Regions from separate parts of the Mesorhizobium sp. 43Arga genome, predicted to be linked through region 2. Evidence: predicted binding sites of a transcription regulator. Region 2 holds the regulator's gene; the other holds the start of a gene.
The links. Region 2 encodes PhoB, which activates phosphate uptake and scavenging genes when phosphate is short. Its sites were predicted from a motif close to TGTCATNNANCTGTCAT; they were not measured.
Positions count from the first base shown of each region.

Region 1: the regulator PhoB is predicted to act here: its motif matches at 2,601-2,617, upstream of ACWGS8_RS12925 (PhoX family protein).

Region 1 is NZ_JBSKBO010000003.1:62,108-66,251, reverse strand. Features, by position in the region: gene urtB (urea ABC transporter permease subunit UrtB) at 1-407, opposite strand, end outside; gene urtA (urea ABC transporter substrate-binding protein) at 523-1,833, opposite strand; gene ACWGS8_RS12930 (hypothetical protein) at 2,148-2,555, shown strand; gene ACWGS8_RS12925 (PhoX family protein) at 2,673-4,144, shown strand, end outside.
Region 2 is NZ_JBSKBO010000001.1:411,701-415,844, forward strand. Features, by position in the region: gene pstB (phosphate ABC transporter ATP-binding protein PstB) at 1-775, shown strand, start outside; gene phoU (phosphate signaling complex protein PhoU) at 801-1,508, shown strand; gene phoB (phosphate regulon transcriptional regulator PhoB) at 1,528-2,217, shown strand; gene ACWGS8_RS02035 (ROK family protein) at 2,230-3,480, opposite strand; gene xylF (D-xylose ABC transporter substrate-binding protein) at 3,755-4,144, shown strand, end outside.

The sequences.
Region 1 (4,144 bases), on a different contig from region 2:
GGGTCCTTGGCGCCAAGCGTCAGCGTGCCCAGCGCGTCGCGGATGACGCGGCGCAGCGTGTTGTTGACCTTGATCTTGGTGACGCCGTCCTTGGCCGCCTCGCCGGATGCTTCGCTGCTCAGCGGATCGAAAAGCTGGACGCTTTCGCCGGCTTCCTTGCCGACGAAGACCACGGAATCGGCCTTGCGGACATAGAGGTTGCCGTCGGCGAGCGCGGCAAGCGGCCGCTCGACGGCCGGATCGCCGGCGGCCGCCAGTTCATGGACGACAATTCCGATCTCCGAAAAGCCCTTGGCCGTCGCGAATTTGGCGATGATGGCGCGCAGGTCGGCTTCCGCCGCGCCCGACGACGACAGCGTCGCCGCCAGGAACAGCAGCATCAGGCCAATCGTGCGGAGCAGACTCATCGGCTTCAGGCGACCCTTGGAGGTTGAATTGGGCGTCCGGACGGTGGAGGAAACCGTCCGGACGCCCGCGGTCTGACTAGGTCAGCCCGGGTCTGACTAGTCAGCCCGGGGAGGATCAGTTCGTTCCCTTGCCGCCGCACTTGCCTGTGGCAACATTGAAGTTGCCGCACGACAGAGGCTTGCGCCAATCGGAGATCAGGTCCTTGGAGTCCGGCAGGTAGTCGGACCATTCGTCGCCCATCACCAGGCCCGGCGTGCGCGAAACGGTCTCGAACTGGCCGTCTGCCTGGATTTCACCGATCAGCACCGGCTTGGTGATGTGGTGGTTGGGCATCATCGTCGAATAGCCGCCGGTCAGGTTCGGTACCGAGACACCGACCATGGCATCGATGACCTTGTCGGGATCGGTGGTGCCGGCCTTTTCGACCGCCTTCACCCACATGTTGAAGCCGATATAATGGGCTTCCATCGGGTCGTTGGTGGTGCGCTTGTCGTTCTTGATGAACTTGTGCCAGTCGGCGATGAACTTCTTGTTCTCGGGCGTGTCGACGCTCTCAAAGTAGTTCCAGGCGGCGAGATGGCCGACCAGCGGCGCGGTGTCGAGACCGGCCAGCTCTTCCTCGCCGACCGAGAAGGCCATGACCGGGATGTCCTCGGCCTTGATGCCCTGGTTGCCGAGTTCCTTGTAGAACGGCACGTTGGCGTCGCCGTTGACGGTCGAGACGACGGCGGTCTTCTTGCCGGCCGAGCCGAACTTCTTGATCGCCGAGACTTCGGTCTGCCAGTCGGAGAAGCCGAACGGCGTGTAGTTGACCATGATGTCTTCGGCCGCGACGCCCTTCGCCTTCAGATAGGCTTCCAGGATCTTGTTGGTGGTGCGCGGATAGACGTAGTCGGTGCCTTCCAGCACCCAGCGCTTCACCGAGCCGCCATCCTCGCTCATCAGATAGTCGACCGCTGGAATGGCCTGCTGGTTCGGCGCGGCACCCGTGTAGAACACGTTGCGCTCGCTTTCCTCGCCCTCATACTGGACGGGATAGAACAGGATGTTGTCGAGTTCGGAGAACACCGGCAGCACCGACTTGCGCGACACCGAGGTCCAGCAGCCGAACACCGCCGCGACCTTATCCTTCGAAATCAGCTCGCGCGCCTTTTCGGCGAACAGCGGCCAGTTGGAAGCCGGATCGACGACGACGGCTTCGAGTTTTTTGCCGAGCAGGCCGCCCTTGGCGTTCTGCTCATCGATAAGCATCAGCATGGCGTCCTTCAGCGTCGTTTCCGAAATCGCCATGGTCCCCGACAGCGAATGGAGAATGCCGACCTTGATCGTATCGTCAGCCGCCCTGGCGGGCGCCGACATCAACAGGCCGGCGGCAACCACGCTCGCCGAAAACATTTTTGTTATTGTCGAGAAATTACTCCTCATACCGGAAGACTCCCAAGCTGGTTGATTGCACCGCAACAATACAATGCAACCCCCATGCCAACCGCTGCCCGGATGCTGAAAATCGGCAAATAATCAAACATTATCAGATGATTAGTATATTAGATTGAACAAGAAAAGGAGAGCCGGTTAAAAATTGGTTGAGGGAAATTTGCGCAGCGCACACTGCGTCTGCCTAAATTTTGCCCAATATCATCAAATGCCTAGATTTTGGCCTCACCACGCGAGGCGGGGATGACAAATGTTGCGGCACAGCGCAAAAATAGGGCAAGCTCGTTGCTCAACCGGGCGACGTCATGGCATCCCTGATTTCACACATTTTTATCGGCACAGTGTTTCTGGTGGTGGCGACCGGCGCCGCACGCGCCGACTTCAGCGATGGCAAGATGCCTGACGGCACCTATCACTGCGAAGTCTACCTGCTCGGCATGTTCCTCGACCTCGGCGACATCACCATCAAGGGAAACGTTTACACAGGCCCGATAACCTTCGGAACCGCCCAGCAGGCCTATAACTATCAGATGGACGCAAATGGCGTGATCTCCTGGCTGGGACCGCTCGGCGGTTACACCGCCGGCGGCAATTCGCTGTCGATGACCCAGGCAACGCTGGACGGCCAGAACGCGCCTTCCTTCGACATCATCATGAAGCAGCCCGACGGCGCGTTCACCGCCTCGACCTGCACAAGGGGAAGCAATCCGTAGGGACCGGCGCGGCCGTACGTCCCGCAAGCCGTGTCCGCCCTCTCATGTCATCTGGATGTTGCCGAAGCTGGATAGGCAGCGGTGCGCCGTCACCCATCCACATCGAGAGGCAGACACATGGCCAATTTCCCGTCTTCATCCTCCCCTGTCATTCGCGAAATCATCGCCGAGCGCGTCTCGCGCCGGTCCCTTCTGAAAGGCAGCCTGGCATCCGGCGCCCTGATCGCCGGCGGCAGCTTTGTCGGCTCGTTGTTTGCCGGCGAAACACATGCGGCCGCGGCGCTTTCCACCCTCGGCTTTTCCGAACTGAAGCGCGTCTACGACAAGACCCACGCCGCCGCCGAAGGCTATGAGACAACGATCGTCGCCCGCTGGGGCGATCCGCTTGTCGCCGGCCTGGGGGATTTCGACGGCAACAAGATCGCCGCCGACGAGCAGGACAAGCGCTTCGGCTACAATTGCGACTACATCGCCTTCCTGCCGCTGCCCAAGGGTTCGGTGAACTCCGACCACGGCCTGCTTTGCGTCAACAACGAATATATCTCGCCCAATGTGATGTTCCCCAGCATGACCGAAGACGGCGCCGGCAAGGCGATGAGCAAGGAACAGGTCGATCTCGGCCTGACGGCGATGGGCCACTCGATCGTCGAAATCATGCTTAAGGACGGCAAGTGGCAAACCGTCGAGGACAGCCCGCTCAACCGCCGCATCACCGCGAACACCGAGATGACCGTTTCCGGACCGGTGGCCGGCCATGCCTTGATGAAGACCACAGCCGATGCGACCGGCACGAAAGTGCTCGGCACCAGTTACAATTGCAGCGGCGGCTTCACTCCCTGGGGCACCGTGCTGACCTGCGAGGAAGGCGTTTCCGACCTGTTCGGCGGCGACCCGAAAAAGGCGCCGACCGCTGACATTCTCGACCGCTACGGCTTCGATGGCTCCGACATCTACGGTCGTGGCCGCTTCCATGACCGCTTCAACATCGACAAGGAGCCAAACGAGCCGAACCGCTTCGACTGGGTGGTCGAGATCGACCCTTATGATCCCAGGTCGAAGCCGGTGAAACGCACGGCCCTTGGCCGCATGTCGCACGAGGCCTCCACGGTCGTCCTTAACAAGGATGGCCGCATCGTCGTCTATATGGGCGACGACGACTATTTCGAATACATGTACCGCTACGTCTCGAACAAGGCCTACGACAAGGCGAATCCGGCTTCCGGCAACGGCCTTCTCGATGATGGCGTGCTCTCGGTCGCCCGTTACGACGCCGACGGCTCCATGACATGGCTGCCGCTGGTCCACGGCCAGGGCAAGCTCACGGCGGAGAACGGTTTTGCCGACCAAGCCGAGGTGCTGTTGAAGACGCGCCTTGCCGCCGACGCGCTTGGCGCGACCCCGATGGACCGGCCGGAGGACATCGAGACCAATCCGGTCACCGGCCGTGTCTACGCTGTCATGACCAAGAACAAGAAGCGCGACGAATCCAAGGTCAACCCAGCCAATACGCGACCCGAAAACCTCTGGGGCCACATTATCGAGCTGATCCCGCCTGGCGGCCGCAGCATCGAGGCCGACCACACCGCCGA
Region 2 (4,144 bases):
GATCGCCGCCGAGGCGGTGACCAAGGCCAAGATCGAGGTCAAGAACCTCAACTTCTACTACGGCCAGTCGAAGGCGCTGAAGGATATCACGCTGTCGCTGCCCGAGCGCAGCGTCACCGCCTTCATCGGCCCGTCGGGTTGCGGAAAGTCGACGCTGCTGCGCGTCTTCAACCGCATCTACGAGCTCTATCCCAAACAGACCGCCGAGGGCCAGGTGCTGCTCGACGGCCAGAACGTTCTCGACCGTTCGCAGGACCTCAACCTGCTGCGCACCAAGATCGGCATGGTGTTCCAGAAGCCGACGCCATTCCCGATGTCGATCTACGAAAACATCGCTTTCGGCGTCAGGCTCTACGAGAAGATCAGCAAGGCCGAGATGGACGGCCGTGTCGAGCAGGCGCTGAAGCGCGCAGCACTGTGGACCGAGGTCAAGGACAAGCTCAATGCCAGCGGCCTCAGCCTGTCGGGCGGCCAGCAGCAGCGGCTGTGCATCGCCCGCACCGTGGCGGTGAAGCCGGAGGTCATCCTGCTCGACGAGCCGGCCTCGGCGCTCGATCCGCTGTCGACCGCCAAGATCGAGGAACTGATCGACGAGCTGCAGGCCGACTACACGATCGTCATCGTCACCCACAACATGCAGCAGGCGGCGCGCGTCTCGAAGCAGACGGCCTTCATGTATCTGGGCGAACTGGTCGAATTCGACCGCACCGAAAAGATTTTCACGTCGCCTCGCGAGAAGCGCACGCAAGACTACATCACTGGCCGCTTCGGCTGATCGCACGCATACGAGGACCAGGATCATGGCCGAACACACAGTCGCAGCCTTCGACGAGGATCTCGGACAGATCAGCAGGCTGATCAGCGACATGGGCGACCTTGCCGGTTCGATGGTCGGCGGCGCCACCAAGGCGCTTCTGAACTCCGACAATGCTCTCGCTCAGCGCGTCGTCTCCGACGATGCCATCATGGATGCGCGCCAGCGCGAACTCGACGACCGCGCCATCACGCTGATCGCCAAGCGCCAGCCGATGGCCGACGACCTGCGCCATGTCGTAGGCTCGATCCGCATGGCCGGCGACCTTGAACGCATTGGCGACCTTGCCAAGAACATCGCCAAGCGGGTCGGCACTGTCGGCCTCAGCGCCACGCCGCGCGACCTGTCGCATTCCATCGACGCCATGGCCCAGCTGGTGCTGATCCAGGTGCAGGGGGTGATCGAGGAGTATGCGGCGCGTGATGCCGCGGCCCTGGCGAAGCTGCGTGCCGACGACGAGCGGATCGACGTCAAATACACCTCCGTCTTCCGCGAACTGCTGACCTATATGATGGAAGATCCGCGCAACATCACGGCCTGTACGCATCTGTTGTTCTGCGCCAAGAATCTCGAACGCATCGGCGACCACGTGACCAACATCGCCGAGAATGCGTACTATGTCCTGACCGGCACGCAACTGCCCGCCAACCGTCCAAAACAGGACGAGACGGCGATGTCGGCGCCGGTGGCCTGAGCTCAGGGGTAACCAATCGATGATCGCACCACGCATCATGGTGGTGGAGGACGAGGAGCCGCTGGGTGTGCTCCTCCGCTACAATCTGGAATCGGAGGGTTATCAGGTCGAGGTGGTGACTCGCGGCGACGAAGCCGAAATCCGCCTGCAGGAGAACGTGCCCGATCTCCTGGTGCTCGACTGGATGGTGCCGGCGGTGTCCGGCATCGAGCTCTGCCGGCGCCTACGAATGCGGCCCGAGACCGAGCGGCTGCCGATCATCATGCTGACCGCGCGGGGCGAAGAAAGCGACCGGGTACGTGGGCTCTCCACCGGCGCCGACGACTATCTGGTCAAGCCGTTCTCGACGCCGGAATTCATGGCTCGCGTCAAGGCGCTGCTGCGCCGCGCCAAGCCGGAAGTGCTGTCCAGCGTGCTCAAGGTCGGCGATATCGTGCTCGACCGTGAATCGCACCGGGTCTATCGCAAGAAGAGCGAGATCCGGCTAGGGCCGACCGAATTCCGCCTGCTCGAATTCATGATGCGGCATCCCGGCCGCGTGTTCTCACGCAGCCAGCTGCTCGACAATGTCTGGGGCGAGACGATCTATATCGACGAGCGCACCGTGGACGTGCATGTCGGCCGGCTGCGCAAGGCGGTCAACAATGGCCGCATGCCCGACGTCATCCGCACCATTCGTGGGGCGGGCTACGCGATCCGCGAGGATTGAGCACGACCTGACTCAGGCGACGTTTTTCTTCGCGGCAAGGCCTGCTTTCGTTTGCACGCCCGGCGCGAAAATCTCCTGGTCGACGAAGGTCAGGGCGCGCATGGCGCAGCCTTCGCGGATCAGCGGCAGTTCGTTCGGCTCGGTGTCGAAGGAGATCGACTCCGAATGCTGGCCGCCGGCGGTCTGGGCAATGGCCTCGCGCAACGCCGGCTCGATCAGGTCGAAGGCGGCGGCGCTGACGCCGACCATGGCCACGGGCGCGGGATCGATCAGCGCAAACAGGCTGCCGAGGCCGTAGCCGAGTGCCTCCCCGGCCTTGCGATAGGCTTCGCGCTCAGGCCCGTCGCGTTCGCGTGCCGTCGCGGCGAGCGCCCGCATCTGCGCGTCGCTGACATCGGCAACCGGCTCGGTGTCCTCGCTGAGCTGCCTGGCGTTGCGCCAGATGGCATAGTTGCCGGCATAGGCCTCGACGCAGCCACGCCGCCCGCAGCGGCAGAGCGCGCCGCCGGGCCGATGGATCATATGGCCGAACTCGCCGCCCGAGGAATGGGTGCCGGTGAACAGCTCGCCCTTCAGCACCAGCCCCATGCCGATACCGTGCGAAAGCAGGATGGCGATGAAGTCGTCGCGATAGCGCTCGGGATCGCGCCAGCGCAGCGCCACCGCCATCATATTGCAGTCGTTTTCCATGGTGGCGGGGATGCCGAACTCGGCTTCGAGTATGTCGGCGAAGGCGATGTCGGTCTGCGGGGTGATCGGCGACCAGAGCATTGCCCGGGCCTTGGTGTCGGTGATGCCCTGGATCGCCAGCGCGATACGGGCGACGCTGCGCACATCGATGTCGGGATCCTCGAGACGCCGCCTTACGATGGCCACGCATTCGCCGATCAGCGCCTCGCGCGACATGGTCAACGTGTCCAACCGGCGCTGTTCTTCCGATATCACCTGGCCGGCATAGTCGATGACGGCGACCGACAGGAAATTCAGCGACAGCACCACGGTCATCACAGTCGCGGCCTCGGGGTTGAGGCCGAGGCCGACCTGCGGCCTGCCGCGCTTCAGCGCGCCGGCCTCGCTGGGCCTGCCCTCGGCCAGGATGCCTTCGCCGATCAGGTCGGAGGAAATGGCCGATATGGTCGAATGGCTGAGGCCGGTGGTCGCGGCGATCTCGGTGCGCGAGGGCCGGCCGGCCCGGCGCACGGCCGCAATCACCATGGCGCGGTTGCGCCGGCGCAGATCGTCGTGGCGGATTCCGACCGACATGCTTTTTCACATCCTCCCGATCGCCGCGGTTCTTCCGGTCCTCCCTCGAACGCTGCCGGCGACACGATCAAATACTGGCAGAAGCGGCCAGTCCTGTCATTTATTTATTCCGAGGCTCGAAAAAAAATCAGAAGGACATCAAAATCCCTCAGAATCGTTGTTGACAGCGTTCCGGTGTTGGATCAGTGTTTTTTCGAGGCTCGAAAAAATAGAGCCTTTGTGCCGGCCTTCGGGCCAGTTTGGTCGCGCCATACGCGGCGCAGGGAGGAATATCATGAAGAGATTCACAGCCGCCATCCTGGCGGGTGTCGCCATGTCGCTGACGCTTGCGTCGGTCGCGCAGGCGAAGGACAAGGTCATCGGCGTTTCGTGGTCCAACTTCCAGGAAGAGCGCTGGAAGACCGACGAGGCCGCCATGAAGAAGGCCATCGAGGCCGCCGGCGACAAGTACATTTCCGCCGATGCGCAGTCCAATCCCGGCAAGCAGCTTACCGATGTCGAGAGCCTGATCTCGCAGGGCGCCAATTCGTTGATCATCCTGGCGCAGGATGCCTCGGCCATCGGCCCGGCCGTGCAGAAGGCGCTGGACGAAGGCATTCCGGTCGTCGGCTATGACCGCCTGATCGAGAACAAGGACGTCTTCTACCTGACCTTCGACAACAAG